DNA from 4 places in the Desulfohalovibrio reitneri genome. Region 1 is predicted to be linked to each of the others. Evidence: predicted binding sites of a transcription regulator. Region 1 holds the regulator's gene; each other region holds the start of a gene.
What was found. The regulator sigma-54, encoded in region 1, starts transcription at its own class of promoters, with help from an activator protein. The targets are predictions, from matches to a motif close to CTGGCACGGNNNNTGCTT.
Positions count from the first base shown of each region.

Region 2: N911_RS0102040 (ammonium transporter) is a predicted target of sigma-54. The motif match lies at 2,809-2,826, and genes of this name have one in related genera.
Region 3: N911_RS17395 (periplasmic heavy metal sensor) is a predicted target of sigma-54. The motif match lies at 4,063-4,080, and genes of this name have one in related genera.
Region 4: N911_RS0103990 (Flp family type IVb pilin) is a predicted target of sigma-54. The motif match lies at 4,187-4,204, and genes of this name have one in related genera.

Region 1 covers NZ_JOMJ01000003.1:864,549-872,215, reverse strand. Annotated here, with positions in the region: gene rapZ (RNase adapter RapZ) at 1-452, opposite strand, end outside; gene N911_RS0104680 (PTS sugar transporter subunit IIA) at 473-922, opposite strand; gene hpf (ribosome hibernation-promoting factor, HPF/YfiA family) at 935-1,474, opposite strand; gene rpoN (RNA polymerase factor sigma-54) at 1,487-2,896, opposite strand; gene lptB (LPS export ABC transporter ATP-binding protein) at 3,079-3,801, opposite strand; gene N911_RS0104660 (LptA/OstA family protein) at 3,798-4,331, opposite strand; gene lptC (LPS export ABC transporter periplasmic protein LptC) at 4,328-4,918, opposite strand; gene N911_RS0104650 (KdsC family phosphatase) at 4,915-5,439, opposite strand; gene kdsA (3-deoxy-8-phosphooctulonate synthase) at 5,429-6,247, opposite strand; gene N911_RS0104640 (CTP synthase) at 6,263-7,667, opposite strand, start outside.
Region 2 covers NZ_JOMJ01000003.1:348,720-356,386, reverse strand. Annotated here, with positions in the region: gene N911_RS16515 ([protein-PII] uridylyltransferase family protein) at 1-1,203, opposite strand, end outside; gene N911_RS0102045 (P-II family nitrogen regulator) at 1,209-1,547, opposite strand; gene N911_RS0102040 (ammonium transporter) at 1,560-2,762, opposite strand; gene N911_RS0102035 (universal stress protein) at 3,218-3,667, shown strand; gene N911_RS0102030 (RlpA-like double-psi beta-barrel domain-containing protein) at 3,743-4,159, shown strand; gene N911_RS0102025 (hypothetical protein) at 4,156-4,701, opposite strand; gene N911_RS0102020 (peptidylprolyl isomerase) at 4,731-5,339, opposite strand; gene N911_RS0102015 (pyridoxal-phosphate-dependent aminotransferase family protein) at 5,336-6,496, opposite strand; gene N911_RS16510 (hypothetical protein) at 6,555-6,878, opposite strand; gene N911_RS16505 (cupin domain-containing protein) at 6,881-7,210, opposite strand; gene N911_RS17310 (cyclic di-GMP-binding domain-containing protein, MshE-related) at 7,314-7,667, opposite strand, start outside.
Region 3 covers NZ_JOMJ01000003.1:1,212,418-1,220,084, forward strand. Annotated here, with positions in the region: gene N911_RS0106365 (sigma-54-dependent transcriptional regulator) at 1-42, opposite strand, end outside; gene N911_RS0106370 (two-component system sensor histidine kinase NtrB) at 39-1,775, opposite strand; gene N911_RS18600 (Spy/CpxP family protein refolding chaperone) at 1,964-2,584, opposite strand; gene N911_RS0106385 (hypothetical protein) at 2,893-3,216, opposite strand; gene N911_RS17395 (periplasmic heavy metal sensor) at 3,472-4,011, opposite strand; gene N911_RS0106395 (NifU family protein) at 4,328-4,555, shown strand; gene gltX (glutamate--tRNA ligase) at 4,623-6,026, shown strand; gene rpmB (50S ribosomal protein L28) at 6,104-6,313, opposite strand; gene N911_RS0106410 (DUF177 domain-containing protein) at 6,494-7,027, shown strand; gene rpmF (50S ribosomal protein L32) at 7,075-7,257, shown strand; gene plsX (phosphate acyltransferase PlsX) at 7,263-7,667, shown strand, end outside.
Region 4 covers NZ_JOMJ01000003.1:728,875-736,541, forward strand. Annotated here, with positions in the region: tRNA gene N911_RS0103965 (tRNA-Arg) at 61-137, shown strand; gene N911_RS0103970 (TadE family protein) at 308-769, opposite strand; gene N911_RS0103975 (pilus assembly protein TadG-related protein) at 781-2,118, opposite strand; gene N911_RS0103980 (TadE/TadG family type IV pilus assembly protein) at 2,024-2,422, opposite strand; gene N911_RS0103985 (sigma-54-dependent transcriptional regulator) at 2,588-3,982, shown strand; gene N911_RS0103990 (Flp family type IVb pilin) at 4,280-4,462, shown strand; gene N911_RS0103995 (A24 family peptidase) at 4,551-5,066, shown strand; gene cpaB (Flp pilus assembly protein CpaB) at 5,076-5,885, shown strand; gene N911_RS0104005 (type II and III secretion system protein family protein) at 5,898-7,304, shown strand; gene N911_RS0104010 (hypothetical protein) at 7,301-7,594, shown strand; gene N911_RS0104015 (CpaE/TadZ family protein) at 7,609-7,667, shown strand, end outside.

The DNA of each region.
Region 1 (7,667 bases):
ATGGAATAGGTGGTGGTGTCTATGACCAGGCTGGCCTGGGAGCGCAGGGGGGACAGGATGCGGCGCTCCTCGGCCAGGGCCTGCTCCAGCCCCATGTCCTCCTGCTCCAACGGATGCGGCCTGCGCGTCTCGTGGTAACGCCGCAACAGTTCCCCGGTCTCGGCCTCAAGAAAGACGATCTGGGTCCGCAGCCCTTGGGAGGTGATCTCATCGGCCGCGGCGTTCCAGTCGTCGAGAAAGTCGTGCTGGCGGATGTCCATGCCGAGGGCGAGACCACGCGTGTTGCGGTGGTCCTGGCCCTTGTACAGAGAAGCCAGCTTGGGAACCATGCCCACGGGCAGGCCGTCCACGCAGAAGAAGCCCATGTCCTCGAACACGCGCAGGGCCGTGGACTTTCCCGCTCCGGAAAGCCCCGTGAGGATGACGATGGGGAAGGCCGGTCCGTGCTCCATTGCCGTCTCGCTACCGCCGCTCAGGCGTTGTGCAGAAGCTCCCACAAATCCCCGGCGTCTTCCGCTGAAAGGAAGGAACGCCGGAAGTCCTCGTCCTTGAGCAGCCGTGATATGTGGGCCAGAATGCGCAGGTGTTGCCCGGCTGCGTTTTCCGGCGCAAGCACCATGAAAAAGATATGGCAGGGCTGCTGGTCCAGGGCGTCGAACTCAACCCCCCGGGAGCTGCGCCCAGCCACAAGAATGATATCCTCGAGTTCGTCGATCTTCCCGTGGGGTATGGCCACGCCGCCGCCAATGCCGGTGGTCCCCAGCTTCTCACGCTCCATGAGTACGCGCCGGGCCTTGTCCGCGTCCACCTCGGGCTGCTCCTGGGCCAGAGGCTGAATCAACTCGCTCAGCACCTCCGCCTTGCTGCCCGCCTGCAGGTTAGGGAGCACGTAATCGCGTCGCAGATAGTCGCCGAGTTTCATTCGCTCCTCACTCTACGTCGAGGCAGGATCAATCAGTCCGAAGTCCCCGTCGTGACGCCGGTAGATGACATTTATCCTCGAAGTCTCCGCGTTTCTGAATACCAGAAAATCGTAATCCAGCGACTCGAGCTGCATGGCCGCCTCTTCCTCGTCCATCGGCTTGGGCTGGAAGGAATCGGCACGCACGATCCGCCGCTCCGCTTCCTCGGGCTCGGGAGCGACGTCCACTGGTCCCGCTTCGGTCTTGGCCGGGCGGCGCACCATCTTTTGCTTGTCCCGGAGCTTCTTGATCTGGGTGAGCACCTTGTCCAGCACCAGATCAATGGTGGAGTACATATCAGCGGTCTGCTCCGAAGCCGAAATGTAGAGGTTGTCGTCGCTGACGACGACCTCCGCAGTCTGGTTGACCCTCTTCTGCACGGAAAGATTGACCTGCACGTCGGCGCCGTCACTGTTGGTGAGCAGCTTCTCCAGCTTGCCGAAGCGCTTGTGGGCATACTCCTTGAGGTGGTCGGACGGCTCGAAGTCCATGAAATTAAAGGCGATGTTCATTTCATCTCCCACTCAGAATATCTGCTTTCGCTTGCTTGACGAGGATATCCCAAGGGCGGTGCGGTACTTGGCCACGGTGCGACGGGCGATGTTCACATGCAGCCTGTCCTTGAGCATGTCCGCGATCTTCTCGTCGGACAACGGCTTCTTGGGGTCTTCCTTGTCGATGAGTTGCTTGATGAGCGCCTTGACCGATTCGGAACCCACCTGGGAGCCATCCTCCATCTCCAGCGCCGAATTGAAGAAGAACTTCAGCTCGAACGTGCCGTGGGGGGTAGCCACGTACTTGTTGGTGGTAATCCGGCTGACTGTGGATTCATGCATGTTGATGTCGTCGGCCACGTCCTTGAGAATAAGCGGCTTGAGATGCGTCACGCCTTCCTCGAAGAAATCACGCTGGAAACGGACGATGGACTCGATGACCTTGTAAAGGGTGCGCTGGCGCTGATAAAGGCTCTTGATCAGCCAGACCGCCGAGCGCATGCGCTCCTGAAAATAATCCTTGCTCTTGCCGCGCTCGGCGGCCATGCCGTCCATGTAAAGGGAGTTGAGGGTCAACTTTGGCAACCCTTCCTCGTTGAGGACGATAACGAACTCGTCGTCGTATTTATAGACGTAGGCATCCGGGCTGACGTACTGCGGCTCACCCGTTCCGAAACTGGCCCCGGGCATGGGGTCGAGTGACTGGATGACGTCGAGGTATTCCTTGAGCTCGTCCAGGCTGAGCTTGAACTTGCGGGCCAGCGGCTTGTAGCGCTTTTTCTCCAGATCCTCCAAATGGTCGGAAACCAGAGAGCGGAGCACCGGGTCGTCCATGCCCAGCACGTCCATCTGCACCAGCAGGCACTCGCGGGGGTCTCTTGAAGCCACGCCTACAGGATCGAACCGCTGCATGGCCAGGATAACCGACTCCACCTTTTCGGGAGAAGAGCCGGATTCACCGGCGATGTCTTCCACGCTGGACATGAGGTAGCCGGAAGGATTGAGGTTGCCGATGACGTGCTCTCCCACGTTCATGGCTTCCTCGTCGAAATCCGAGAGCCGCATCTGCCAAGCCAGGTGTCCCTCCAGGGAAGGCTTGGCCGTGAGTCTGGCCTCGAAGCTGAGCCCCTCTTCGGGAGACTCCGCCTCGCGGGCCCCGGACTGCCGGGCCGACGAGGAAAACTCCCCGAGGTAGTTCTCCCAGTCGGCGTCGCGCATGAGCGCCTCACTTTCGCCGTCTGTCCTCGAATCCTGCGGCTGTTCGGCATCGCCCTGGTCTTCTGATCCTTCCTCCAGGAACGGGTTTTCCATGAGCTCTTGCTGCACCTGCTCCATCAGTTCGACCCGCGAGAGTTGCAGCAGTTTAATGGCCTGCTGCAGTTGCGGCGTCATGACAAGCTGTTGGCTCAGCTTGAGCTGTTGTCGCAGTTCAAGGCCCATGAATCATTCATTCCCTTGACGGGAGGCGTCCGCCCGATAGGCGGGAAGCGGAAGGCTCCACTGTTGGTAGAATCGAAAAAATCGCTTCGTCCGGCACTCGGGCTGTATGCCACAGAGCGGGGCGGGATGCAACGACAGCAAGTCTTTATTGACGCGATATTTTACCCGGTTGGCACGATTTTTCACAGACAGAACTCGCTCCCAAGATACACCTTTCTGGCCTTGGGATTGGCGGCGATTTCCTCCGGCGATCCATTCAGAATGATGGTGCCTTCAAAGACGATGGAGGCGCGGTCGCAGATGGAGAGGGTCTCGCGCACATTGTGGTCCGAAATGAGGATGCCGATGCCCTTGTCCCGCAGGGCACGGATGATGAGCTTGATATCATCAACCGCCAAGGGATCGATGCCGGCGAACGGTTCGTCCAGCAGGATGAACTTGGGTCTGCGAATCAGCGCCCTTGCGATTTCCAGCCTGCGGCGCTCTCCTCCGGACAGATGATACGCTTTGGAATCCTCCAGCCTGGAAATGCCTAGCTCCTGGAGCAGGGAATGCTTCCGCTTCTCCCGCTCCCTCCTGGATAGGTCGGTGTGTTCCAGGATGACGTCCATGTTCTCCCCCACGGTCAGCTTGCGGAAGACCGAGCTTTCCTGGGGGAGGTAGCTGATGCCGGCCCGGGCGCGTTCGTGCAGGGGCCAGGAGGTGATTTCCTCATCGTCCAGGTAGACATGGCCGCCGCTGGGCTTGATGACACCGAGCAGCATGTAGAAAGTGGTGGTCTTTCCCGCGCCGTTGGGACCGAGAATGCCTGCGATTTCCCCCTGCTCCAGGGAGACGTCCACTCCGCGGACCACTTCCTTGGCGCCGTAGCGCTTGCGCAGATCGAGGCCCGCCAGGAGGCTCATTTGCCCTGCTCCCCGCCAAGCTTTTTGTCGTCGGTGAAGAAGAGCGCTTCAACCCGTTTGCTGCCACCGATAACCTCGCTGCGGTTCTCCTCGGCGTAGAATTTGATGACCTCGCCCTGCAGCTTGTTCTGGCCGTCGATGACCACGGGGTCGTCGTGCATGCTCAAGACACCCCGCTCGACATCGTACACGGCCTTGCCGCAATAACCTTCGCGGCCCTCGTGCTCCATGCGCACGTTGCCCAGCGCGACGATCCGGGTGATGTTCGCGTCCGAGGCCAGCTCCGCGTTGCCTTTCCCCGCGGTGCCCTGGCCGCCCTTCTTGTCCAGGTAGGTGGTCAGCTTGTCCGCCCAAAGCCGCATTTCACCACGGACCACGTGTACGTCACCGGTGAAGGTGACGCTGTCGTGGTCCTGGCTATACTGTAAATTGTCCGCGGTGATACGGGTAGGAACTTTCTCGGCCGCCCGGACGGTTCCCGGCAGCGCCAGAAATACGAGCAGCAAAAGAAGCGGTATGAGCCTGTTCATTTCGGATTCTCTCCGTCCTTGGCGGCTCCCCGCATGGTCGTCTCCACTTCGACTCCGTCCATGGCGCGCATGTCCCTGGTCGTGAGGTCGATGACCAGCCTGGGTGCCTGAATGAGCACGTCGCCGCGATCCACCGTGGCGTTGCCTGTAATGGTGATCTCGCGCGTTTTTCCCTGGTAAACGAGGCGTTCCCCGCGCACAATAACCTCGCCGTAAAAGGCGGTTACGTCGGGGTACATGGTCATCGTATCGGTCTCGCGATCCACTGTACCACGGGGAGCGACGATCCGCGCGCTTTCCTCACCCGAATCGCCGAAATACACGATCTCGGGATTCTCGAGTTCGGCCGAGCCGTCTTCGGTATCGTAGGTGGCGGAGGAAGCCTGGAGCGTCCACAACTCCTTGCCGTCCTTTCCCTGAGAGAGGGTAATGCCCTCCACTGAGACGTCAACGTCAAGGTCGGCCGGAAGCCTGGCCTGGATATCCGCCAAGTCCTCGACCTGGGGCTTGAACAGGCTCCAACCCCACATGCCGATAGCCACAAGAGCGGCCAGCGCTAGGACGGCGATGGAGAGCTTCTTGCTCACGGGCCGGTCCATTCCTCCCAGGCGTGTTGCAAAAGTCCTTGGGAGCGCAGGATGTAGTCGATGGCTTCACGCACGGCTCCGTGCCCACCCTTGCGCGAGGACACCCAGGCGGCAAGTTCCAGAATTTCCGGCCGGGCGTCGGCCACCGCCATTGGCAAGCCAACGGACCGCATGGGGCCGGCGTCCACCCAGTCGTCGCCCAGGTAGGCTACCTCGGTTAATGTGATGCCCCGGCGTTCGGCCATTTCATGCAGATGCGGCAGCTTCTTCACGTGGCCGCAGACGTATTCGGTGATCCCCAACTCGGCCACACGCGCGGTCACGCCGCCATGTTCCAGGCCGGTCATCACGGCGATTTCCAGCCCGGCGCGCTGGGCCACCTTGATGCCAAGGCCGTCCTGAACGTGGAAACGCTTGCTGATATCACCTTCCGGGCCGTAATGGAGGCCGCCGTCGGTGAGTACGCCGTCCACGTCAAGCACCAGAATGCGGATGTTGGTGGCCGCCTCGTCAGCCCGCATTGCCTGCCTCCCGGCTTAAGGCATGAATGTCCCTGGCCACGCGCAACAGATCCTCGAAATCGTCAAGAGGCAGGGAATTGGGGCCGTCGCACAGCGCCCGCTCCGGCTCGGGATGAACCTCCAGGAACAGTCCATCCGCTCCGGCCGCAGCCGCGGCCTTGACCAGGTTGGGCACGAACCTGCGCTGCCCCCCGGAGGAGCCGCCCTGCCCTCCCGGCAGTTGCACCGAGTGGGTGGCGTCGAATACCACGGGCAGGCCGTGTTCCGCCATGATCGGCAGGGAACGGAAATCGACTACCAGATTATTGTAGCCGAAAGACGCGCCGCGCTCCGTGAGCCAGGCCCGGCGGCAGCCGCTCTCGCGAAGCTTGCCCACGGCGTTGGCCATGTCCCACGGCGCCAGGAACTGCCCCTTTTTGACATTGACCAGTCGTCCGGTTCGGGCCGCCGCCACAAGCAGGTCGGTTTGGCGGCAGAGAAAGGCGGGGATCTGCAGCACGTCGGCCACCTCGGCCACCGGCGCCGCTTGTTCCGGCAAGTGGATGTCGGTCAGCACCGGCAGACCGGTACGCTTTCTGACCCGGTCCAACCACGCCAAGCCCCGCTCCATCCCCGGACCCCGATAAGAGGTAATGGACGTGCGGTTGGCCTTGTCGAACGAACTCTTGAACACCAGTGGCAGGTTCAGCCGCACGGCGATCTCGGCCAGTCGCTCGGCCACGCGCAGGGCCAGATCCTCCGACTCCAGGACGCACGGCCCGGCGATGGCGAAGAAGCCTTCGCGGCTCGACTCGAACAGGTCCGCCATGTTCAGGCCGCCCGCCTACTTCTTGCCCTTGGCCCGCTGCTTGGCGGCCTTGATGAACTCCCGAAAGAGTGGATGCGGCCGCATGGGGCGGGATTTGAACTCCGGATGGAACTGGCAGCCCAGGAACCAGGGATGGTCCTTGAGCTCCACGATCTCCACCAATTCCCCGTTTGGAGAAGTGCCGGAGAATACGTAGCCCTGCTCCTCCATGGCGGCCATATACTTCTGGTTGTACTCGTAGCGGTGACGATGGCGCTCGGAGATGTTCTCTTCGCCGTAGGCATCCCAGGCCTTGGTGTCGTGCTTGACCACGCAGGGATATCCGCCCAGGCGCATGGTGCCGCCCAGATCGGAATCCTTGTTGCGGCGCTCCATGCACTGGCTGCGGAAATCGAACCACTCGGTCATGAGATAGATGATGGCCTCCTCGGTATCCGGATGGAATTCCTCGGAGTCCGCACCCTCGATTCCCAGGACATTCCGGGCCGCCTCGATACAGGCGCACTGCATGCCCAGGCAGATGCCAAAGAAAGGAATCTTGTTTTCACGGGCGAAACGGATGGACTCGACCTTGCCGGGCACGCCGCGGGAGCCGAAGCCGCCAGGAACCAGAACACCATCCAGCCCCTTGAGTTGCTTGGCCACGTTGTCCCGGGTCAGATCCTCGGAGTTGACATAGACAAGGTTGACCTGCACGTCGTTGGCCACGCCGCCGTGGATGAGGGCCTCGTGCAAGCTCTTGTACGCCTCCTTGAGGTCCACGTACTTGCCCACGATACCGATGGAGACCTCGCCGGAGGGGTGCTCCAGCTTCTCGATGAGATCCTCCCAAGGAGCCAGCTCCGCGTTTTTGGCCGGGAGCTTCAGGAGAATGGCGATCTTCTGGTCCACCCCTTCGTGGTAGAATTTAAGGGGTACCTTGTAGATGTTGTCCACGTCCACTGCGGAAAAAACGGCGTCCGCGTCCACGTTGCAGAACAGGGCGATCTTGGATTTGATGTCCTTTTCCAGCTCCCGGGCGCAGCGGCAGAGGATGATGTCCGGCTGGATGCCGATGGAACGCAATTCCTTGACCGAGTGCTGGGTGGGCTTGGTTTTCAGTTCCCCTGCCGTGCCCATGAAGGGCACCAGGGTCAGGTGGATGTAAAGGACGTTCTCCTTGCCCAGGTCGCTGCGCAACTGACGGATTGCCTCAAGGAAGGGCTGCCCCTCGATGTCGCCGACAGTTCCGCCGATCTCCACCAGAACCACGTCCTCGTCGCCGGCCAGCGAGGTGATGGCGTTCTTGATTTCGTCGGTAATGTGCGGAATGACCTGCACGGTGCCGCCGAGGTAGTCGCCCCGCCGCTCCTTCTGGATGACGCGGTGGTAGATGGAGCCGGAAGTGAAATTGTTCTTCTGGCTGGTGAACACGTCGATG
Region 2 (7,667 bases), 520 kb from region 1:
CTCCCGCACCGTCCGGGGCGTGTCGTCATCTGGCGCGGCAAGCCGGGCCGCGGTGCGCAGGGCGTGGCGGCCGTTGGCCAGCTCGTGCAGGCCGTCCATGGGAGTGAAGTGGGCCGTGGCAGTGAACTCCGGCAGCAGCCCGTCCAGCCCGCCCAAATCCAACAGGCGGCAGGCCCGCTCCCAGCCGTTGGGCGCGGCCAGCAGGTCCAGCAGGGCGTCCAGAGATACCTGGGATTCCGGGCCCAACCGCGCGGTTCGGGAAAGAGAGGATCGAATCGCCTCGCGCTCCGCAAGGCCGGGGGGCGGCCCGTCGGCCAGGAGGCCGCAGAGACGGGGGAAGGAACGCAGCCGCGCGTAGGAGGGGGCGCGGCCGTACAGGACGGACTCCAGCCCCAGGTGCACGGTTTCCATGGCCCGGTGCAGTTCCCCCAGCATCCAGGGGACCTCCTCCCCCGCGAACCCCATGGCTTGCGCCACTGCCCGGTGGTGGGGGTGTTCCAGCCGCTCGGCGGGCTTGTCCCGCTGCAGGTGCAGCGCCCAGCGGGCGGCCACGAGCATCGCCTCGGCCCGGTCCAGGGCCCCGGCTTCCAGGGGCGGCACAGGACGGCCGGAAAGCCGGGCCAACCAGCCGATGGAGGCGGCGTCGCGCCAGCCGCCCCGGCCCATCTTCAGGTCCGGGGAAAGCAGGGAATACGGCCTGCGCCGCTCCAGCAGCCAGTCGCGGAACGCGCCGGGGTCCACCCGCCGCGTCAGCCCAAGCCGCAGGTCGCGAACGAGGCCGGACCGCTCCTGGCCGGGGAGGGGGCGGGCATCCAGCAGTTCGGCCGCCACCTTGGGATCGGAGGATGCCAGATCCAGACATTCCTCCAGGCCGCGCAAACTGTAGTCCACCCGCAGTCCCGCGTCCCACAGGGGGCGTATCAGGCGGCGGGTCAGCTTGGCGGCGGCCTCCTCGCCGGGTGGTTCGGGGAACAGGAAAAGCAGGTCCAGGTCGGAGCCCGGGCAGAGCGCGCCCCGTCCGTGGCCGCCTTGGGCGAGGCAGAGGGAGCCTCCCCAGTCCCCGCCCGCCAACTCGGCCAAGCAGGCGTCCGCCAGCCGGGCGTGGTCTCCGGCCAGAGAACGCAAAGCGGCCGGACCGCGAGCCCTGGTTTCAAACAGGGCCCGCCGTCCGGCCAGCAGTCGCTCCACGGCCAGGGGGGACATGCCCCCTAAAGGGCTTCCGGACCGGATTCGCCGGTACGGATGCGCATGGTCTCGTCCACGGGGGAGACGAAGATCTTGCCGTCTCCCACCTCGCCGGTTGCGGCGGCCTTGCTGGCCGCCTCCACGATCTCGCGGACGCGGTCGTCGTCGACCACCACGTCGATCTTGGCCTTGGCCACGAAATCCACTTGGTATTCGGCGCCCCTGTAGACCTCCTTATGGCCTCGCTGCCTGCCGAAGCCCTTGACCTCGGTGACGGTCATGCCGGTCACGCCGGCGCGGGTCAGGGCGTCCTTGACTTCCTCCAGCTTGAAAGGCCGGATGATGATCTCGATCTTCTTCATGTCAGGTCTCCTTTAGATCTGGTACCCGGCCTCGGAGTGCTCGGCAACATCCACGCCGCGCACCTCGTCCTCGTCGTTCACACGCAGGCCGAAGAAAGCGTCGGCCAGCTTGAGCAGGATGAAGCTGGCGGCGAAGCAGTAGACCCAGGTGGCCACCACGGAGACGAACTGGATCCAGAGCTGCTCCGGGTTGCCGTGGAACAGGCCCTCGGCGCCGATGGAGGCAAACAGGCCCGTGGCCAGAGCGCCCCAGGTGCCGCCGATGCCGTGGATGCCGACCACGTCCAGGGAGTCGTCGTAGCCGAGCTTGGTCTTGAGCAGCACGCCGCCGTAGCAGATGCCGCCGGCAAACAAGCCGATGACGATGGCGGGCATGGGAGTGACGAACCCTGCGGCCGGGGTGATGGCCACCAGTCCCGCCACCGCGCCGGAGACCGCGCCCAGGGTGGTGGGCTTGCCCGCGTGTTTCCACTCCACGGCGATCCAGCCCAGGGCTCCGGCGGAGGCGGCCAGGTGTGTGGCCACGAAGGCGGATGCGGCCAGGCCGTCCGCGGCCAGGGCGCTGCCCGCGTTGAAGCCGAACCAGCCGAACCAGAGGATTCCGCCGCCAAGCAGGGTCATGGGCAGGTTGTGCGGCATGTGGGGCTCCTTGCGGAAGCCCTTGCGCGGGCCGATGACCAGGCAGGCCGCCAGCGCGGCCGCGCCGGAGCTCATGTGGACCACCGCGCCGCCCGCGAAGTCAAGCGCGCCCATCTCGCCCATCCAGCCGCCGCCCCAGACCCAGTGGCACATGGGGGCGTAGACCACCAGCAGCCAAGCCACGGAGAAGGCCAGGAAGGCGGGGAAGCGCATGCGCTCGGCGAACGCGCCGGTGATGAGCGCGGGGGTGATTACCGCGAACATGCACTGGAAGATCATGAAGGTCAGGTGGGAGAGGTTGTCCGCGGGGGAGTTCTCCACGCCCATGCCCACGCCGGACAGGCCGACGAAATCCAGTCCGCCGATGAAGCCCCCGATATCCGTTCCGAAGGACAGGGAGTAGCCCAGCACGGCCCAGACGACGCTGACCACGCCGATGAGGATGAAGCTCTGCATGAGGGTGCCGAGCACGTTCTTTGCCCGGACCATTCCGCCGTAGAACAGCGCCAGCCCCGGGGTCATGAACATGACCAGGGCGGCGCAGATGAGGATGAAACCGGTATCGGCCGCGTTCATTGTCGTCTGCCTCCTTATGCAACCATGTCAAACACAAGGGGCGGACTAGCACGGCCCATGCCATACCAATACAAAAATGAAATTGTTGACTTTATTGAAATTGAGACTTGCTCTACTTTTTACCAAAAAGTTAAAGCATATACATTTCAAAAAACTGCGTAGATACATGAATTAAAAAACAAATATTTCCAAAGCATTACATACTCACTCGAAATCACTCCCTTTCGGCTATTGCTATATATACTGAATATTTTCAGTGCATTGCTTGCATTTGCAAAAATGAAGGAACAGGCCCGAAACGTGCTTCGCTTTTGTCACCACGCCGCCCCGTCTGGTTGGCCCCGGGGCTCGAACCGCCCTTATGGCGGCGCATGTTTGCTTGACGCGATTTCTGTGCTAGGCAGGAGGCAACTGTACCAGCCAGACGTTTCAATCAGCATCGGAGGTGATCGTTCATGGACGTGAAGACTATTCTCTGGCCCACCGACCTTTCCAAGAAGTCAGTCAAGGCGGCCCCCCACGTGGTCGAGATGGCCCAGAAGTATGGCGCTAAGGTGGTCGTGCTCTATGTGGCCGTCGACCTGTGTTCCTATTTCCCTGCCTACGGAAACTATCCCAGCGGCCAGGAAATCGAGAAATTCCAGAGTTGGGAGATGGAGAACGCCAAAAAGCGACTGGAGAAAGTCTGCGAGGAAGAATTCAAGGCCTGCCCGAACCTTGAGATGAAGCTTGTCACCGGCAAGGCGGCGGAATCCATTCTGCAAACCGCCAAGGCCGAGGACGTGGACATGATCGCCATGACCGGCAGCGACTACGAGCACATCGACTCGGGGCACGTCCAGTTCTCCGAGGTGGCCCGCAAGGTCGTGGAGCAATCTCCGGTTCCGGTGCAGATCATCAAGTAGCCATTCCCATGGGAACGGCCGCCTCCAGCCCTTGCGCGCGCGGGGCGGCCGCCCTCACCCGCTACCAGACAGAGCATGCAAAAAAACCGGGTCGCCATCGCCGTATTCTCCGCCCTGGCCTTGGTGGCCGTCCAGGCCGCCTTTCTCCACCATACCGACCCCCGCACGGGGTGGCGCGAGATGGAGGTCACGGTCACGGCCTACACCTCCACTCCCGGACAGACCCAGGGCGACCCGTACGTTGGCGCCTGGAACAACCGCCTCACGCCCGGGGAGCGGGCCATTGCCGTGTCGCGCGACCTGCTGCGGCACGGGCTGGAAAACGGGGAAAAGGTCTGGATCGAGGGCTTCGACAAGCCTTGGGAGGTGCGGGACAAGATGAACCGTCGCTATGAGCGCCGCATCGACCTCTATTTCGGCGACGACTACAGCCGCGCCCGCGAGTTCGGACGGCAGACGCGGACCATTCGCTGGACAGAGGAAAGCGGCTAACCCTGTCCGCTTCCGCTTTTCTTCACGCCTTTTTGGGCCCCGCCCCGCGCGGAGGCTTGGTTTTCCGCCCCCTTCCCCGGCCCATCCGGGTTGGCCGTCTTGGCCTTGCCGCCCTTTTGGCGGTTCTTCAGGCGGGTCAACGCCTTGGCCGCCTTCTCTTCCTCGCCCGAGGCACCCAGGTGGTGCATCTCGCCCTTGGGCGATATCCAGTGCCAGCCAGCGGGCTTTTTCAGCAGCCGCGCGCCCTCGCGCTCCAGTTCCGCCCGGGCAAGGGAGCCGGAGAGTGATTGCCGCGCATCCCTGGCCAGATTGCTGGCGGTGAAGAAGGTCTCCGAGCTCCGAAAGACCTCCAGCGCGCCCTGCACCATGTCCAGAAGCGGAAACTCGTCCGCCTTCTTGCGGCCGGTGAGGACGCGCTCCAGGGACTGCAGATCCTTCTTCAGGTCGCGCAATTCGGCCAAGGCGTTCTGTCGGGACGACTCGGCCTTTTCGTCCAGCGTCTGCAGCAGCCGATCCGGGTCCGGTTCCTTGCCTGAAGCCATGCGCCCTCCCGCTGTTGCGGTTCCCACGTTCAATTAACCTGCCCGGACTCTATCACCCGCACGGCGGTGATGACCGGCGGCTCCTCGGGAACGTCCGGCATGCCGCGCACCGTGGTGGTGGGCAGCCGGTGGATGGCCTCCACCGTTCGCATGCCGCGCTTGACCCGGCCGAACACGGTATAGCCCCAGCGCCCCCTGGCCTCCCCCCTGTGGTCCAGGGCGGCGTTGTTCATGAGGTTTATGTAGAACTGCGCCCGGGCGCTGTGGGGGTCTTCCGTGCGGGCCATAGCCACGGTGCCACGGGTGTTGCGCACATCGGAGCGGGCCTCGTTCCCGATGGGCGGGAAAGGCGGCTCGCGGAATTCCAGACCCGGTTCGAAGCCGCCGCCCTGGATGACGAAGTCCTCCACCACGCGGTGAAAAATTGTTCCCTCGTAGTGGCCGTACTCCACATGAGCCAGAAAGTTCTCCACGGTTATTGGGGCTTTGCCCGGCCACAGCTCGATGAGGATGTTCCCCATGGTGGTCTCGATGCGCACCAGGGGACGCTCGGCTTTCCCAGCGGCGGACTCGTCGGCCGCCCAGGCGTGCGCGGCCAAGGCCGCCAGCAGAAGCAGACAGAACAGAATGCGTTTCATGCGTTTTCTCCGGCGATTTCGGCCAGCTCACACAGCGGGCCGCGCAGGTCGTCGAGGTAGGCGGACAGCATGTCCTCGGTCATGTCGCCCATGTGGCCGATGCGGAAGCAGACCCGCTCACCGCTTTCCTCCAGGGCGACGTTGAGTTTGGAGTAGCCGGGGTCGAACAGGTAGCCCTTGGCCCGCATGGTCTCCTTGAGGGCCTTGAGATCGGCCACCCCGGCCCCGCGCGGCGCCCGCAAGCAACTGAGGGTGGGCGAACGAGACCCCGGGGCGGCCAGCATGTCGAAACCATCCAGGGAATCGGCGAACTCCTCCACCATGCTCCGCATGCGCTTGTGCCTGGCGAAGCGGTTCTCCATGCCCTCCTCCTCCATGATGTACGTCAGCTGCACGGCCATCTGGTTGAGCAGGGTCGTGTTGGGCGTGGTCAGAGTCTGCCCTGCGCGGGCCTTGGCCGCGTGGCGGGCGAAGTCTGTGACGTAGCCCTTGTCAGCCACCCGGCCCGCCTTGTCCAGGGCCTCGTCCGAGACGAAGGCGATGCCGAAGCCGGCGGGCAGCGCGAGGCTCTTCTGAGTGGAGGAGCAGTAGCAGGCAGCGCCCATGGACTCCAGGTCCACCGGCGCGCCGCCAAGCAGGCTGACGCCGTCCACCAGGGGCAGGACCCCGTGCTCGCGCGCCACCCCGCAGGCGGCGGCCACGTCGGAAATAACGCCGGTGGATGTCTCGTTGTGGGTCAGGGTGACCACGTCCGGACGGTGCTCCGCCAGGGAGGCCTCAAGCACTTCCAGGTCCACCGGCTGGCCGGGAGCGAAGCGCAGGGCGGCCGCCTTGCGCCCGCAGGCGCGGGTGATGGTGTGGTACAGTTCGCCGAAGGCCCCCACCACCACGTTGAGCACGTTCTCTCCAGGGGCGGACAGGCTGCGGATGGCGGCCTCCATGGCCGTGGTGCCGGAGCCGCCCAGAAGCATAGGCAGCCACTCCTCCCCGGCCCCGGCCAGGGCGCGCAGGTGGGTCTGGATGGGCCCCATGCGTTTGGCGTTCTCGCTGTCGCGGTGGCCGAACTCCGGCAGCGCCCCGGCCCGGCGGACTTCCGGGCGGACGTAGGTGGGGCCGGTGATGAAAAGTCGCAGGTCGTCGAATTCTTCCAGGGGCATGTCGTCTCCTCGCTTTGGGAAGAGGCGTAAATACCCCCCGGCCCCGGGGGCTGTCCAGCTAGGCCAGCAACCCGCCTATAACGGCCCCCAGCAGCAGCATGCCGATGTTGGCCAAATAGAAGACCAGGCCAATGCCGCCGAAGACCACCCCCACCAGGGCCAGCCCGCTGAGGAAGGAGGAGAAGAGCATCACCATCAGGGCCAGGATGACGCCCGGCAGCAGCGCGGCCAGCAGGCCGTTACCCACGCCGCCGGCCTTCTTGCCTCCCACCAGTCCGGCCAGAAGCGGCCCCAGCACCGGCAACCAGAACAGAAGCAGGGAAATGACGGCCATCCAGATGATGCCCGCGGTGATGCTTCCCTTCTTGCGCAGTTCATCCATGCTCACATCTCCACGTGGTTGAAATCGTACTCGCCGACGCCCTGCACCAGCAGGAACACGCATTCCTCTCCGCTTTCGTTGCGCAGGGCATGCGCTCTGCCGGGCTCCACGGTGGCCGAATCCCCGGCCAGAAGCTCGAATCGCTCCTCTGGGTCGTGGACCCGCAGCACCATTTGCCCCTTGAGGCAGAAAAAGTGGTCCGCGACCCAGGAATGGTAGTGGGTCGGCACACTCTGCCCAGGCCCTATACGCATTCTGAACACGGACAGGGTCGACGTCCTGGCGACGTCTTCCCGTCCCAATACCGCGAATCCCGGCCGTTCGTTCACCATGTTGTCTCCTTGCGCGGGCGCCGGGCCCGGTCTGGACGCCGGGCATGACGCTTCCAGGACATCTTATGGCAGACCGGTGGGAAAAAGAAAACGACCGCCCCGGTCATTCGGTCCCGGCCCCCTCGGCCTGCCAGGGAGCCACCCAGAACAGTGCCATGGCCCCGGCTGGAGTAACCAGCCGCATTGCCGCGCCGTCCACCGGCCAGTCCACGCGGCCGGGCCGAGCCCCGGCGCATGTGGCGGAGAGGCCCCGCCGCGCGAGGCGTCCCCGGGCGTAGCGCATGACCGTGTTCACCAGGGACAGCCCATCCGCCGGACCGTCCCCGGCCATGCCGCTCAGGATGTCCGATCGCAACAGGAAAGTGAACCGGAAGCATCCCATGCCCTCCACGTCCAGATCGGAACTGCAACGGAAGTCCCCGGGTCCGGCCTTTTCCGGCACCCGGCCGAGGGGGTC
Region 3 (7,667 bases), 350 kb from region 1:
CTGGGGCTTCTCGTCGTCCACAATGAGCACGCGTCCGGTCATGCCGCCTCTCCGCCGGTTTCCGGTTCATTCGGGAAAAACAGCCGCATGGTGGTTCCCTCCCCGGGCTTGCTGTCGATGTCCAGCCTGCCGCCCACCCCTTCGGCCACGGCGGAGACGATGGCCAGCCCCAGCCCCGTTCCCTCGGCCCGGGTGGTGTAGAAGGGCTCGCGGGCGCGCTCCAGGGTCTCGGCGTCCATGCCCCGGCCGTTGTCCGCCACCGAGACCTCCACTCCGCCGTCCACCTCGCGGGAGCCGATGCGGATGCGGCCGCCCTCGTCCACGGCCGTCAGGGCGTTCATGACCAGGTTGAGCAGGGCCTGCCGCAGCGAGCCCGGATCGGCCCGCGCCTCGGGGGCCTGAAAATCCGTCTCCAGTTCCACGCCCTTTTCCTCAAGATCGAAGATCAGCAATCGCTCGATCTCCGAGGCGGCCTCGGCCAGGTCCACCGGCGCAAGGTCTCTGGGCGCGGGCCGGGCCATGAAAAGCAGGTCGGAGATGACCTTGTTCAGCCTGTCCGCCTCGCGCACCATGGTCTCGGCGTACTCCTCTTCCGGCGCGCGCCCGGCGAACTTCTTGCGGAAGAACTGGGCGAAGCCGCGCAACGAGGACAGGGGATTGCGCACCTCGTGGGCCACGCCGGCCGCCAGCCGTCCCACGGCCGCCAGCCGCTCGGAACGGGCCAATTCCGCCTCCAGCCGTCCCACCTCGGTGCGGTCTCGCAAAAGCATCAGGCAACCGCCCTCGCCGGGCAATTCTTTGCGGATGACCTCCAGCCTGCGGCCGGAAAGCTCCATATGGGAGGCCCCCCGGCAGAGGGACACGCCGGGCATGACCTCGGCCAGTGGCCGCCCCACGGCCTCGCCGCCCAGCATGTCGCGGGCGGCCGCGTTGGCCGCGGTCACGTCGCCGGAAGCGTCCACCCGCAGCAGGCCGTCGGGCATGGCGTCCAGCAGGCCGTGGTGCACGCGCTCCAGGGCGGCCAGCCGCCGCCCCGCCTCGCGCCGCCGGGCGTAGGCCGCGCCCATGAAAATCAACAGTCCGCCCGCTCCGGCGGTGAAACCGGTGGTCAGCCAGGCGGTGCGCCGCGCACCCCGGTAGCCCTCCATGAATTCCCCGGCCCCGAGCCCCACGGCCAGGTGGATCGGCTCCCGGCCGCCCGGCTCGCAGCCCATGCCGGGATCCATGGAGCAGACGTTGGACAGGACGCGCCCTCCTGGTATGATGGTCATGTATACTTCCTGTCCAGGCAGGAACCCGGACCAGCGTTCCCTGACGTCCAGGGCCCGCGCCGCTCCCGGCGGCAGGTCCACGGCCTCGCTCCCCTCTCCGCGCAGGACGGCGAGTTGCCGTCCGTCACGCCCCAGCAGGGCCATGAAGCGTACGTCCGACTCGCCCGCCACCTCGCGGAAGAAGGCGCCGGCAGTGGCCAGGATATCGGGATCCGCCGCCTCGGTCCCGTCCGGCGGCGGGCGGCGCTCCCGCCCTTCCCGCATGTGGTTCCGCCCCATGTGGCCCATGTGCCCCATCATGCCTGGTCCCATGAAACGGCGGGTCAGGCCCCCGCGCACCCCTCTGGCCACCACTTCGGAGGCCAGTTCCAGGTGTTCCTCCATGAGATGGCGCTGCCGCCGCACTCCGTCCCAGGTCACGGCGGTCACGGCCAGACAGGCAGCGGCGATGGCCGCCCAGGCGAGCCACGTGGGCAGGCCGCCACGGTCGAGGCGGAACTCCATCTAGGCCTCCGCCCGGAACCTGCCGGGAAGGCGGACATGTGTGGAAAAGACGGAAAAATGGATCATATTGCTTTGTCTCTGCGCAAAGAATCGGGCCGCCTCATCGCCATACAGTTCCGCCGTGGGCCTGACAAGGCGCGGGGCCCGGCGGCCGTCCGCCGGGCCCCGCATCGCGGCATACTTTCCGCCTAGTAGTCGTTCATGCGGCCCTGGCGGCCCCGGGAGTCGTAGCCGTTGTACTCATCGTACATCATGCCCCTGCGGCCGTTGTAGCCGTCATGCATCATGCCCGGCCTCATGTGGCGGCCCTGGCCGTCGTGCATCATCCCGGGCCCCATGTGGCGGCCCCGGCCGTCACGCATCATCCCTGGCCCCATGCGGCCACGGCCGTATCCGTCGTTCCAGCCGGGACAACCCTCCAGGTAGACCGCATCCCCCAGGGCGTTCCGCAATTCGTCGCGCATGGCCCGGCGCTGCTGGCGCAGTTGGGTCTGCAGCTCCACGATGTCCTTGGTCAGCTGCTCCACCTTGGCCTGGTCGCCCTGGCCGGAAGCCATGAGGTGGTCCAACTGCGTGCGTTTGGCCCACAATTCCTGGCGGGTGGCGAAAATCCTGTCCTGGTGTTTGTCCATGATCTCCCGCGCCTGTTGCCGCTGCTCGTCGCTGAGGTTCCGCTGCCCCTGGTAGGAATAGCCCGGGCACTCGCCGTAGTAGCCGCCTCCGCCCCAGCGTTGCGCCTGGGCGGGTACGGCCGCCAGCAGACCGAGGGCCAGCGCCAGGGTGGTCAACAACATCGTCTTGCGGGTCATGTCGTCCTCCTCAAGGGAAAATGGTTTCGCCGTCCGCTGCAACAAAAAAATAAGCAGACGACGTGCCAAGGCGTCTTTCCCCTGTATTATTGGAAAGTTGCCGCACTTTCCGCATCCATCGACGCGCAGACTTGTGCAACATCCCGCACAGCTTCGCCGACAATACGGACTCTCCCCATTTCTATCAGATGGAGGGTGCGGATGCGAGGGTCTGGATTGTACGCATTGCTGGTGGCAAAAAAAGGCCCGGCGGATATTCCGCCGGGCCGCCTGTACTTCCCCCCGAAACCGGAGGTTCGGACTGTAGCCTAGTAGTTCCAGCCGGGGCAGCCTCCGCCTCGGCGGTGGCCGTAGCCCGTGGCGCGGCCCTGGCGCATGCCCTGGCCATGGTTCCAGTTCCCGGCCTGGTCATACCGGTTCATGTGGCCCCGGTAGTGGCCGCGCTGGCCGTTCATGGCCGCGTTGCCCTGGTACCGCTGGTTGTACTGCCCGGTATTCCGGCCGTTGTAGGCTTGTTCCTGGTTGTAGCCGTTGTTTTGTCCGAAGCCGACGCCGTTCTGCGCCAGGGCGGGGATGGCCGCCAGGGCGATGACGAGGGCTGCGGCCAGAAGAAGCATGGTCTTGCCTTGCATTGTTTTCTCTCCTTTCTTTCCTTGCGTTTCAGTATACATAAAGCAGAGAGCGTGCCAAGACGACAGCCTAATAATTTCAAGTATTTAGACAGGAGGGCATTTTCTGTGATGTGCACGCGATGTGCAATTCTCCGCACGCCTTGTGCATCCGGGTGCACCCCCCCCCAACGTGAAGAGCCCGGCGGCCTGGGCCGCCGGGCTCTCCGGTTTGGGGTTCAAGGATGAGGAGGATGGAGGGTATGTGGACAGGAGCTCCTACCAGGTCATGCAGGGACCGTAGCCCATGCCGTGCCCCATCATGCCGTGATGGGGGCCACGGTGGTAGCCACGACCATAGCTGTTGTTGGCGGCCACATCGCCCAGCTTCTGGTTCAGTTCCCGCCGCATGGCTTGGCGCTCCTGGAAGAGTTGTCCGCGCAGATCGGAGATTTCAGTGGTCAGCTGCTCGACCTTCCCCGGGTCGGCCTGGCCGGAGCGGGTCAGGGCGTCGAGCTGGGTGCGCTTGGCCCAGATGTCCTGGCGCAGCTGGAAGAGCTTCTCCTGGTGCTTGTCAATGATCTGGTCAAAAGTCTTCTGTTGCTCCGTGGTCAGGGCGGGGCCGCCGTATCCGGGGCCGCCGCGCATGGAGCCGGGACCTCCGCAGCCATAGCCCTGGGCGTGGCCGTAGCCCGGGCCGCCGTGTCCGTAGCCGGAACCGTGGCCGGGTCCGCCGTGGTTGCGGGCCATGGCCGGGACGGCGGCCAGCAGGCCCAGGGCCAGAATCGCCGTGATGAAAATGGATGTACGCTTGGTCATGTCTCTCTCCTTGCTTGATGTGCAACGCGTCGTCGCCATTGCCCAGGAGAGAGGCAGAAGCCGTGCCAAAAATGAAAAAATAGTCATAACGAATACTTACCCAATGCGCACCCGCCGCATCCGCCCGGGTTGTGCGAAGCGCTGCACCAGCATGTGCAAACGGGTGCACAAATGTGCACGGCGAAGGGCGCGCGTCCCGCCGGGGCTTGCCTCGGCGCGCGTGGAGGGTATGATGGCCCGTCCACTCCCGCCCGCTTGATTGACAAGCCCGGGGGGAGGGGCTACCTGACCACCAACCGCAACCAAGGAGCGTGGCATGCGCGAGAAGGTCGAAGCCGCACTGGAAACCGTCCGTCCCAGCCTGCGGGCCGACGGCGGCGACGTCGAACTGGTTGAGATCACAGACGACAACGTGGTCAAGGTGCGCCTCAAGGGCGCCTGCCAGGGGTGCCCCATGTCCCAGATCACCCTCAAAAACGGCATCGAGAAGATCATCCTCAAGGCCGTGCCCGAGGTGAAGGCAGTCGAATCCGTGCCCATGTAGGGCGCGGTCCGCTTTCGAACGCGGCGGGCCTTCCGGCCCGCTTTTTTTTGCTCTCCAAAGGATACCCATGAGCCAGATCGTCACCCGCTTCGCGCCCAGCCCCACCGGATTCCTGCACGTGGGCGGGGCGCGCACCGCGCTGTTTTCCTATCTGCTGGCCCGCCACCACGGCGGCGAGTTCCTGCTGCGCGTGGAGGACACCGACCGCGAGCGCTCCACCGCCGAGGCCACCCAGGCCATCCTGGACGGCATGGCCTGGCTGGGTCTGGAGCCGGACCGCGAAACCGTCTTCCAGAGCCAGCGCACCGACCGCCACAACGAGGTCGTCGAGCAGCTGCTGGAGTCCGGCCAGGCCTACTGGTGCGAGTGCACCCCGGAAGAGGTGGAGGCCATGCGCGAAAAGGCCCGGGCCGAGGGCCGCAAGCCCAAGTACGACCTGCGCTGCCGCGAGCGCGGCATGACCGCCGCCCCTGGGCGGGTGGTCCGCCTCAAGGCCCCCCTGGACGGCCAGACCGTGTACGAGGACCTGGTCAAGGGGCACATCGCCACGCCCAACGCGGAGATGGACGACCTCATCCTGCGCCGGGGCGACGGCTCGCCCACCTACAACCTGGCCGTGGTGGTGGACGACATGGACATGGGCGTGACCCACGTGCTGCGCGGCGAGGACCACGTCTCCAACACGCCGAGGCAGATCCTCATCTATCAGGCCCTGGGCGTGCCCCAGCCGCGCTTCGGCCACGTGCCCATGATCCTGGGCCCGGACAAGAAGAAGCTCTCCAAGCGCCACGGCGCGCTGTCCGTGCTGGAATACCGCCACATGGGCTACCTGGCCGAGGCCATGGTCAACTACCTGGTCCGCCTGGGCTGGAGCTACAAGGACCAGGAGATATTCTCCCTGGACGAGCTTGTGGAGCTGTTCACCACGGACAACCTCGGCGCGTCCGCGGCGGTGTTCGACGTGGAGAAGCTCAACTGGCTCAACGCCCACTACATCAAGGAGAAGGACCCGGCCGAGCTCGCCCGGCTGGTGCGCCCGCTGTTCGAGAAGAAGGGGCTGGACGCCTCGGACGAGGAGTACCTGCGCCGCATCGTCCCCCACTACCAGCCCCGGGCCAAGACCCTGGTGGAGATGGTGGAGGGGGCGGACTTCTTCCTCTATTCCACCGAGGACCTGCCCTACGACGAAAAGGCGGTGAACAAGTTCCTCAAGGGCGACGCCGTGGGCCGCCTGCGCGACCTGCGCGGGATGCTGGCCGGGCTGCCCGATTTCGAGGAGGAGACGCTGGAGACGGCCCTGAAGGGCTACGTGGAGCGCAACGAGCTGAAGTTCAAGGACATCGCCCAGCCCATGCGGGTAGCCGTGACCGGCCGCACCAAGAGCCCCGGCCTGCACGAGACCCTGGCCGTGCTTGGCCGCGAGCGCAGCCTGTCCCGCCTGGACCGGGCCCTGGGCATGGCCGGGGAATAGCCCCGGCTGCCCAACGAGAAAAGGCCCGGCTGTTGGAGAACAGCCGGGCCTTTTTCATTGCGGTCCGTGCGCCTGGACTACTCGGCGCTGCGGGCGGCGGGCTTGACCACCCTCCCGGAACGCAGGCAGGTGGTGCAGACCATCTCGCGGGAGACCTCGCCGTTGGGGAGCTGCACGCGCATGCGCTGCAGGTTGGCCCCGAAGGTGCGCTTGGTCTTGATGTTGGAGTGGCTGACGTTGTTGCCGACTTGGCGCTTCTTGCCGCAGATGGAACATTCCTTGCCCATGGTCGCCTCCTAAAACGATTCGCCCGGCCGCGCCGGGCGTGGTATGGTCGTACTCGTCCCCGGCGTGTCGGCTCGGGGAACATCGCTCTTTAGCCACTTTGGAAAAAAATGGCAACCCCTTTTTTCTTGACAAGGGTCGGACCTGCCTCTACGTTCCCTTTTCCGCGCCGGAGGACCCCTATGTCAGAGCATTTGCTGTCGCTCACCAACCTGCCCCAGGACGGGCGCCGCTTCCAGACCAGCGACCCCGCCATGTGGGACGATCTGCTGTCCCGCCACGGAGCTCCCTTCAGCCTTGAGCGCGTGCCCGAGGCCGAGGTTCTGGTGCGGCCCAGCGGCAAGGGGTACTTCATCCAGGGGTCCCTGGAGGGAGCTGTGCTCCTGTCCTGCGACCGCTGCGCGGAGAGCGTGGCCACGGAGGTTTCCGCCTCCTTCGACCACTTCGAGGAGCCCGGCCACGAGCCGGAGACCGGCGAGGGCCCGGAGGAGCGGGTGGTGGTCACCCGCGACGGGGAGCCCATGCTCGACGTGGCCTCCCTGTTGTGGCAGTTCCTGCTGCTCGAGTTGCCGTTGAAGGTGCTCTGCGCGGCCTCCTGCAAGGGCATATGCCCCACCTGCGGGGCCGATCTGAACGAGGGCGAGTGCGCCTGCGAGGCGGAGACCGGCGACCCGCGCCTGGCTCCCCTGCGCGGGCTGAAGATAGACAAGGACTGAGCCTCCCGCCGGGCGGGAAGACCAAAGACCAACCAACGAGGCACATCATGGCTGTCCCCAAGAAGAAGACTTCCAAGTCCCGCAAGGGCATGCGCCGCGCCCACGACCACGCGGCCAAGCCCACCGTCGTCTACTGCCAGTGCGGCGAGCCCGCCGTCCCCCACCGCGTCTGCTCCGCCTGCGGCGCCTACAAGGGCCGCCAGATGCTGCGGCGCGAGGAAGAACAGTAGCGGGCATGACTCCCTCTGCCGAGGCGCCGCTTCAGGGCCGCGCCGCCCCCCGCATCGCAGTGGACGCCATGGGCGGCGATTTCGGCCCCCAGGTCGTCGTGCCCGGCGCGGTCGAAGCCGCCAGGGGACAGGACCTCAACCTCGTCCTGGTGGGCGACGTGCGCCGTATCGAGACGGAGCTTGAGAAGCTGGACACCTCCGGGCTGGCCATCGAGGTGGTCAACGCCTCCCAGGTGGCCGAGATGGGCGACAAGCCCTCCGAAGTGGTCCGCCGCAAGAAGGACTCCTCCATCGTCGTGGCCTCCCGGCTGGTCAAGGACGGGGCGGCCGACGGCGTGGTCAGCGCGGGCAACACCGGGGCCACCATGGCCTGCGGCGTGTTCGTCATCGGCCGCATCAAGGGCGTGGAC
Region 4 (7,667 bases), 140 kb from region 1:
GCCAAGACCGGGTCGCCTTGACAGCTGCACGCGGCGGCAGTACCTGTTGCTCCCGTCAATGGCCCCGTAGCTCAGCAGGATAGAGCAACTGCCTCCTAAGCAGTAGGCCGCACGTTCGAATCGTGCCGGGGTCGCCATATTTTTCGCGGGAGCTGCCTTCGCCAAAAGGGTAGCCTCTTTATTTGTATCGGGCCAACTCTGCCCGTTCGCCGTTCATACGCGTCCGGGGTGTGTTTACGCCGGAAAACGCGAAAGGCGGGCCGTGGAATCCACGGCCCGCCTTTCGCGTTGCCAGGTTCGGCGGTTGTCAGTCGCAGCGCCGCCAGGGCTCGTTGACCTTTCTGTCGGAGGCTTCAAGCTGGATTTGAGCGGGCAAAAGATCGCCCACCAGCGGAGTGACGGGACTGTAGGACATGCCCGTGCGGATCTCAACAGCCTGGCAGGGCTCGCCCGCGTTGTCCTCGATGCAGTCGCCGTCCGTCTGCCAGCCCGGCCAACTGCAGATGGCCACATCCATGGACGGCGAGGAGCCGGGCAGGGCGCTCTCCCACTCCCTGGCCTTGAGCCGGATGCGTTGCAGCCGGTCTCCTTCCTCCACCCCCTGGCCTGTGGCAGCGAATCTGGCCGCGGCCTGGGCCGACTTGGTCAGGGTGAGCCAGGCGCGGAACATGTTGCCCGTTTCCACCACCCCCAGCGCCAGCATGAGGAACAGTGGAAAGATCAGGGCGAATTCGATGATGCTGGATCCGCGTTCTTTGCCAAGGCGCATGGGGTCTCCTTCTACCGCAGCAGGCGCCAGCCGAGCTGGCGGCCGATCTTTTTGAAGACATCGTCGATGTCGTATGAGGTGGGCGCATTGAAGTAGTGGTCATCCGTCCCCTCTCGAGAGGATGCCACCTGTTTCATCAGCCACACGTCGGTGGTGTCGGAGTTGCCGTAGCGGATGGTGAAGATCTCCACCCCGGCGTCCTTGGCGGCCTGGGCTTCGTCCAGCAGGGCCTGGTTCAGCGCTCCCCCGTCCTCGCAATGGGATTCGTCGTCGCCCATGCGGAAGTAGGCGTTGGTCCAGTAGTTGTTGGGAGTGTAGCCAACGGCGTACCGTCCGCCGCAGAAACCGTCCTCGGTGTCGCCGTCGGTCAAAAGAATCATGATCTTGCGGGTGCGGTCGTCGTCGGACCCCTCTTCGTAGGGTGCTTCGGGGGTCAGCACGTGGCGGCCCCATTTCACTCCCTCTGAAATGACCGTGCCCGACGCAGCGCCCTCGGCGGTGTGCTGGGACAGGGCTTGGTTGATGGTATACTTGTCGTCGGTCAGGGGCAGTGTCTCGGGCAGGTCGGAGCAGGTGTCCATGTCCACCCGCTGCCGGTAGTACCAGGGCAGGTCGTAGTAATCGTCCATGTGATCCGGGTGCAGTCCCACCTCGTTGACCGAGCCATCCGCGTTGCGGCAGCCTCCCGGCAGGCCGTCCACGCCGTCGCCGACTTTCACCTTGCCGCGGAAGCCCACCAGCCCAACCTTGCAGTCCGGGTGCGCCCCGTCCGGCAGGATGAGGTCTATGAGGTTTTCGGCCGCGTCTTTGGTCATGGCGATGGGAGTTCCCTTCATGGAACCGGTGTTGTCCAGCACCAGCACCACCTCGATGTTGTTGAAACCCGCTTCGGCCTCCGCCCGCACGGTTTTGGCGTTGGCCCCAAGCGCGCCCATGAGCAGCATGGGGACTTCAGCCGAGGCCCTGACCACCACGCTGCGCACCTCTGAACCGGGATCAACGTTTTCCACCACAGCCCCGGGATAATTCTCGGCCACCATATCCTGCACCGCCTGCTCCACGATGCCCTTGTCCAGGTCGGGATCGGCGGGCAGCTCCAGGCTGCCGGCCAGGGCGCCCGCGTCCACCGCGGACTGGAGCTTGTTGTGGGAAAGGTAGAGGTTGCCTAGATCCACAGCGAATCCGGCCATGCCCAGCAGGACCGGCAGGAGCAAGGCCATCAGAATGGGCGAGGAACCCTCTTGCCCGTTACGCTTATGGCAGTGGCATGCTGGTGCGGGCCGAAAGCTCAAGCGGCCCTTCAGCCAGCTTTTGCAGAATGGGCCCACTGAAAATGGATTGATAGGCATGCGTCACCTCGACGGTTACTTTCTTGTCCTGCATCTGCACGGATGTGGCCGGAGGACCGCCGGGCAGGTCCTTGGCCATGGCCGACACCAGTTGGCCTGTGTTCGCCGTGTCGCCTTGGCGCAGCACCATGCGCGCTCCTTCACGGCTGGCCTCCTGGATAATGGAGTACGTCCGCAGGGCGTTGCCGCCCTCGACCGCCAGGGCCACCAGCATGGCCAGCACCGGCAGGAGCAGCGCGAACTCGGCGGCCATGATGCCGGACTCCGGATCTCGGCCTTGTGTGGTGGAGCGTGGTTTCTTCATGCCGAACTATACGCATTAACCGTGCCAAAATGCCTGGATACCCATGCGGATCAGGAGCCATGCGGCTTAGGCGGGCTATGGCTGATCCACGAATGCGGGAAGCAGGCTTGACCAATCCCGGGAAAGTGGTCAGGCTGTCCACAAACAATGGAGCAAAAACAAGACATGGCTGCACGCATACTCATCGTGGACGACGACATCGCATTTCAGGGAATGCTTCGCGAGGCCATCGAGGAGAAGGGCTTCGAGACGGATTGCGCCGGCTCGGCCGAGGAGGGCATTGAGCGGGCCGGGGAAGGCTCGTACGATGTTGTCCTGCTGGACGTCCGCCTGCCCGGTATGAGCGGCATCGAGGCCATTCCCGGCTTCCGTGAGATATCACCGGAGTCCGAGATTATCGTCATGACCGCCTACGCGGAAAAGGACCCCGCACTGGAGGCCATTCGGCGAGGGGCCTACGATTATTTCACCAAGCCGTTCTCCCTTTCCGAGATGGAGATTGTTTTGCGCCGGGCGATGGAGAAACAACGCCTGCAGCGACAGGTGCGTTCCCTGCGTCGGACAATGGGTGATTCAGGGCCGATGGCCAGGCTCATCGGCCGCAGCGAACCCATGCTGCGGGTCAAGGAGCTCATCGAGCGGGTGGCTCCCCTGGAGACCGGCGTGCTCATTATCGGCGAGACCGGCACCGGCAAGGAGTTGGTCACGGACACCATCCATGCCCTCAGCAGTCGGGCGGACAAGCCGCTCATCAAGCTCAACTGCGCGGCCATTCCGGAAAATCTGCTGGAATCCGAACTGTTCGGCCACGAGAAGGGCGCTTTCACCGGGGCCACCTCCATGAAGCGCGGCAAGTTCGAGTTGGCCTCGGGCGGGTCCATCCTGCTGGACGAGATAGGCGACATGCCCCTGCACCTGCAGCCCAAGCTGCTGCGCACCGTGGAGCAGAAGCAGGTGGAGCGGGTCGGCGGCGACAAGTCCATCTCCTGCGACGTGCGCATTATCGCGGCCACCAACATAGACCTGGCACAGCGTGTGCGGGAGAAGGCCTTCCGCGAGGACCTCTATTACAGGTTGAATGTGGCCCTGATTTCGCTCCCCCCACTTCGGGAACGCAAAGACGACTTGCCGATTTTGTCCGAAGCCTTTGTCGAGCGTCTGAACACCAAGCTCGGCACACGCATCAAAGGGGTCAGTCCGGCCGCCCTCAAAGCCATGCACGCTTTCGACTGGCCAGGCAACGTGCGCCAGTTGGCCAATGTGCTGGAGAGGGCCGTCATCTTCTGCCGCGGTGAGGTGATCGAGCCGGAGGACATTGACTTCGGAGTTTCCGGAACCCCGCAACCCCATTCCCCCGGTCCCGCGCCCGCGGGCGGAGGTTTGCCGCAGGTTCCCCTGCGCCAGGCGGTCAACGAGTACGAAAAGACACTCATCCTGACCGCGCTTCGGCAGTCGGACGGTATCCAGACCGAGGCCGCCCGTTTGCTGGGCATCTCGCCGAAAAACCTCTGGAACAAGATCCAGAAACACGCAATCGATCCGAACGAACTCCCAGCCTGATCCCCAAATCGTGGAGCGCTCTCTCATTCTGGGAGAGCGCTCAACTCAGACCGCGTTCCGCGCGGTTCCATCTCTCTTCCCTCTGTTTTCTTCCAAGTCTTTTCCATGAATCATGGAGAATCTGCACTCGAGTGAATAGCTCTGTCTACAGGCTATTGTTTTTAACGTGTTGATTATGTTGATTTAAAATCGTATTTTAATGGTTTGGCACATGCGTTGCTCAAGGAAAAGCCAAGACCGAAAAAAGGCAGGCACCCCGAGTAAGCCATCAACAAATCAACGACAAAGGAGAGCACCATGTTCAACGCCATCAAGAATTTCGTGAAGCAGGAAGAAGGCGCCACCGCTCTGGAGTATGGCCTGATCGCCGCCCTGATCGCCGCGGCCATCGTCACCGCCGTCACCACTCTGGGCACCAACGTCAGCAACACTTTCGACAACATCGCCACCAGCGTGGGCGGCGCCACCAGCGGCGGCTAAACACCACGTAAGCACCGGCCGGAACAGGGGGTGGTGGCGAACATCGCCATCACCCCCTTTCCGTCCCGGGCGTCAAGGGGGAGAGCGAATGCAGGCCCACATCATATTTCTCTTCATCGTGCTGGGCATCGCCTGCGTAACCGACCTGCGCGATCAACGGATACCCAACCTGCTGACCTACCCGGCCATGGCCATGGCCCTGACCTTCCACGCCATGCACGGCGGGTGGGACGGGCTTCTTTTTGGTCTGGCCGGATGGGGCGCGGGATTGGGGCTGATGCTTCTCCCGCACTTCATGGGTGTCATGGGTGCGGGCGATGTCAAGCTCATGGCCGTGGTCGGCGCCGTCATGGGTCCGGCCGGGGCCTTGTCGGCGTTTGTGCTGACCAGCCTGGCCGGGGGCGTCTACGCCCTGGTGATGCTGGCCATCCACTGGCGGGTGGCCGGGCGTGTCCTCATTGGCCTGCTGCAGGCCGTCTCCCTCATGCCCGCCACCGGGGGCATGCAGTACCAGCCGCGGGCGGAAATGCCCCGGCTCTGCTACGGCCTGGCCATCGCTGTCGGCTCTGTGGCGGCCTGCCTGCTGCAACCCGGACTGGCCTAGGGGGGAGCCATGCGTAAGTCACGCGCTCTGATCCAACTTTTCCTGGCCCTGCTGCTGGCGGGGGGAGCCGGATTTCTTGTGCTGAGCATGTCCGCCTCCAAGCCGAAAGAGGCCGAGCAGCCTCCTCCGCGAATTGAAACAACGGATGTCGCCGTGGCCTCGACGATACTCAAGGCCGGGGAAAAGATCGACGCCGAGTCCGTGCGCATGGTCCCGTATCTCGAGGAGAGTATGCCCGACGGCTGCTTCACCGACTTGGCCGAACTCGAGGGCAGGGTTGTTCTCACCCCGATGGGCAAGGGCGAACCCGTGACCCGCGGCAAGTTGGTGGACAAGGATTCCGCTGTGGGCGGGGTCAGCGCCCTCATCGGCGACGGCAAACGGGCCATGGCGGTCAAGGGGAACAAGGTTATGGGGCTGGCGGGTTTCGTGCGGCCGGGCAACAAGGTCGACGTGTTGGTCACATTGGAGGACGGCCGTCGCAAGTCCAGGACCAAGGTTGTATTGGAAAACGTTCCCGTGCTGGCCACCGGCGAAAAGCTGGAGGCCCTGGAAGACGGAACCCAGGCTCCGGTGGACGTCTACACCCTGGAGGTTGCACCGGAGGAGAGCGAACGGCTCGCTCTGGCGGCCACCAAGGGAACCCTGCATTTCGCCCTGCGTGGCATGAGCGACAACGCCACCATACTTACCCATGGGGTTGACGTGGACCGAGCCCTGGCCGCTTACAAACCCAAGCCGCCTCCCAGACCCAGGCGGCATCCGCCACACCGTGTTGAAATAATCACCGGTGCCGAGCGCACCGCCAAGAAGTTCTAGGGGGGGATTCAAATGCTGCGCGCCATCCTGCTTAGCCTGTTCCTGCTGCTTTTGCCGCAGGAGGCCCAGGCCGCGCCCTCGCCGGAAATAGATCCCGTGCGGCTGGAGATGTCCGTGGGCAAGTCGCGCATCGTGCGGACCGAGGCCAAGGTCTCCCGGATTTCCCTGGCATCTCCCGAGCACGCCGACATCATCCTGCTGTCGCCGACCCAGGTCTACATCCGTGCCAAGCAGGCCGGGTCCACCAACCTCACCCTGTGGAACGACAACGAAAGGCTGAGCGGCGTTTTCGATCTGGTCATCACGCCTGACGTGGCTCCCCTCAAGGAAATGCTGCACCGCGTCCTACCCGAGGAGCCGCGGATCAAGGTCCTCACGGCCAACGATTCGGTGACTCTCTCCGGACCGGTCTCCAGCTCCACCAACCTCGCCGCGGCCATGTCCCTGGCCGAGGCCTACGCCCCGGACAAGGTCATCAATCTGATGCATGTCGGGGGAGTGCACCAGGTCATGCTGGAGGTGCGGGTGGCGGAGATGTCCCGCTCCCTTGCCCGGAGGCTTGGCGTCAACCTCTCCTACGTATTCGAGGGGCAACTTCTGCAGGGACAGCTTGGGTACACATTCCTCAAGAAGCTCACCGGATTCGACAAGGAAGGGCGCTTCATCCTGGCCGACAACGTCAACAGCGCACTGACCCTCAAGCAAGGCGATGTCTACTACAGCGCGTTTATCGACGCGCTCAAGGAAAACGGCCTGGTCAAGATTCTGGCCGAGCCCAACCTGGTCTGTCTCAGCGGCGAGGAAGCTGATTTCCTGGCCGGCGGAGAGATTCCCGTGCCTGTGCCCCAGGGGCTCGGCACCGTGGGTATCGAGTACAAATCCTTCGGCGTGAGCCTCTCCTTCAAGCCCACCGTGCTTTCGCAGGAAAGGCTCTCCATCCAGGTGGAGCCGGAGGTGTCGGAACTCGACTTCACCAACGCCATCGACATGAGCGGCGTGACCGTCCCGGCCATCAGCACCCGCCGGGCCTCCACCCGCGTGGAACTCAAGAGCGGGCAGACCTTCGCCATCGCCGGTCTTATCCGCGACAATCTCCGAGAGGCGGCGGCACGTTTTCCCGTGCTGGGTGATGTCCCGGTGCTGGGGTCTCTCTTCCGCAGCTCGGAGTTCCAGAAGGACCAGACCGAACTGGTTATCCTGGTCACTCCCCACCTGGCCAAGCCCCTGGACAAACGGGCCGAAAAGCTGCCCACCGACGGCCTCAATGAGCCTAATGACCTGGAATTCTACATGCTGGGCATGCTGGAAGGGGCAGAGAAGTCGCCCGATGCCGGGCGCGCCCCCGCCCCCCCCTCCGGCGGCAAGCGCACCGGTTTCGACGGAGACTTCGGACAGATTCTGCCCGGGGAGGAACAATGAGACGAATCATCGTGACGCTGCTTCTTTTCGGCCTGACCGCCTGTTCCGGATTCGGGGCGGGATCGGGAAACAGCCCCGACATGCCGGCATTTCGGGAGACAACCAGCGGGGTCATCGCATCCCAGCGGGTAATCAAGACGGATCCCACCTCATCGGAGCCTGTGCAGACCTTTGACGGCGCCCGGGCCGCCGAGACCATGAAGACCTACCGCGAGGGCGGCAAGAAGTCCGACGGCGGGGCCGGCGATGAGTTCCAGTCCGTGTTCCAGGACATGCTGGGCGGAAAATAGGCAAGGAGACGAACATGCGGACCATCCAAGTATCCCTGGCGGTCAAGGATGAGGAACTGCGCGGCCGCATGGC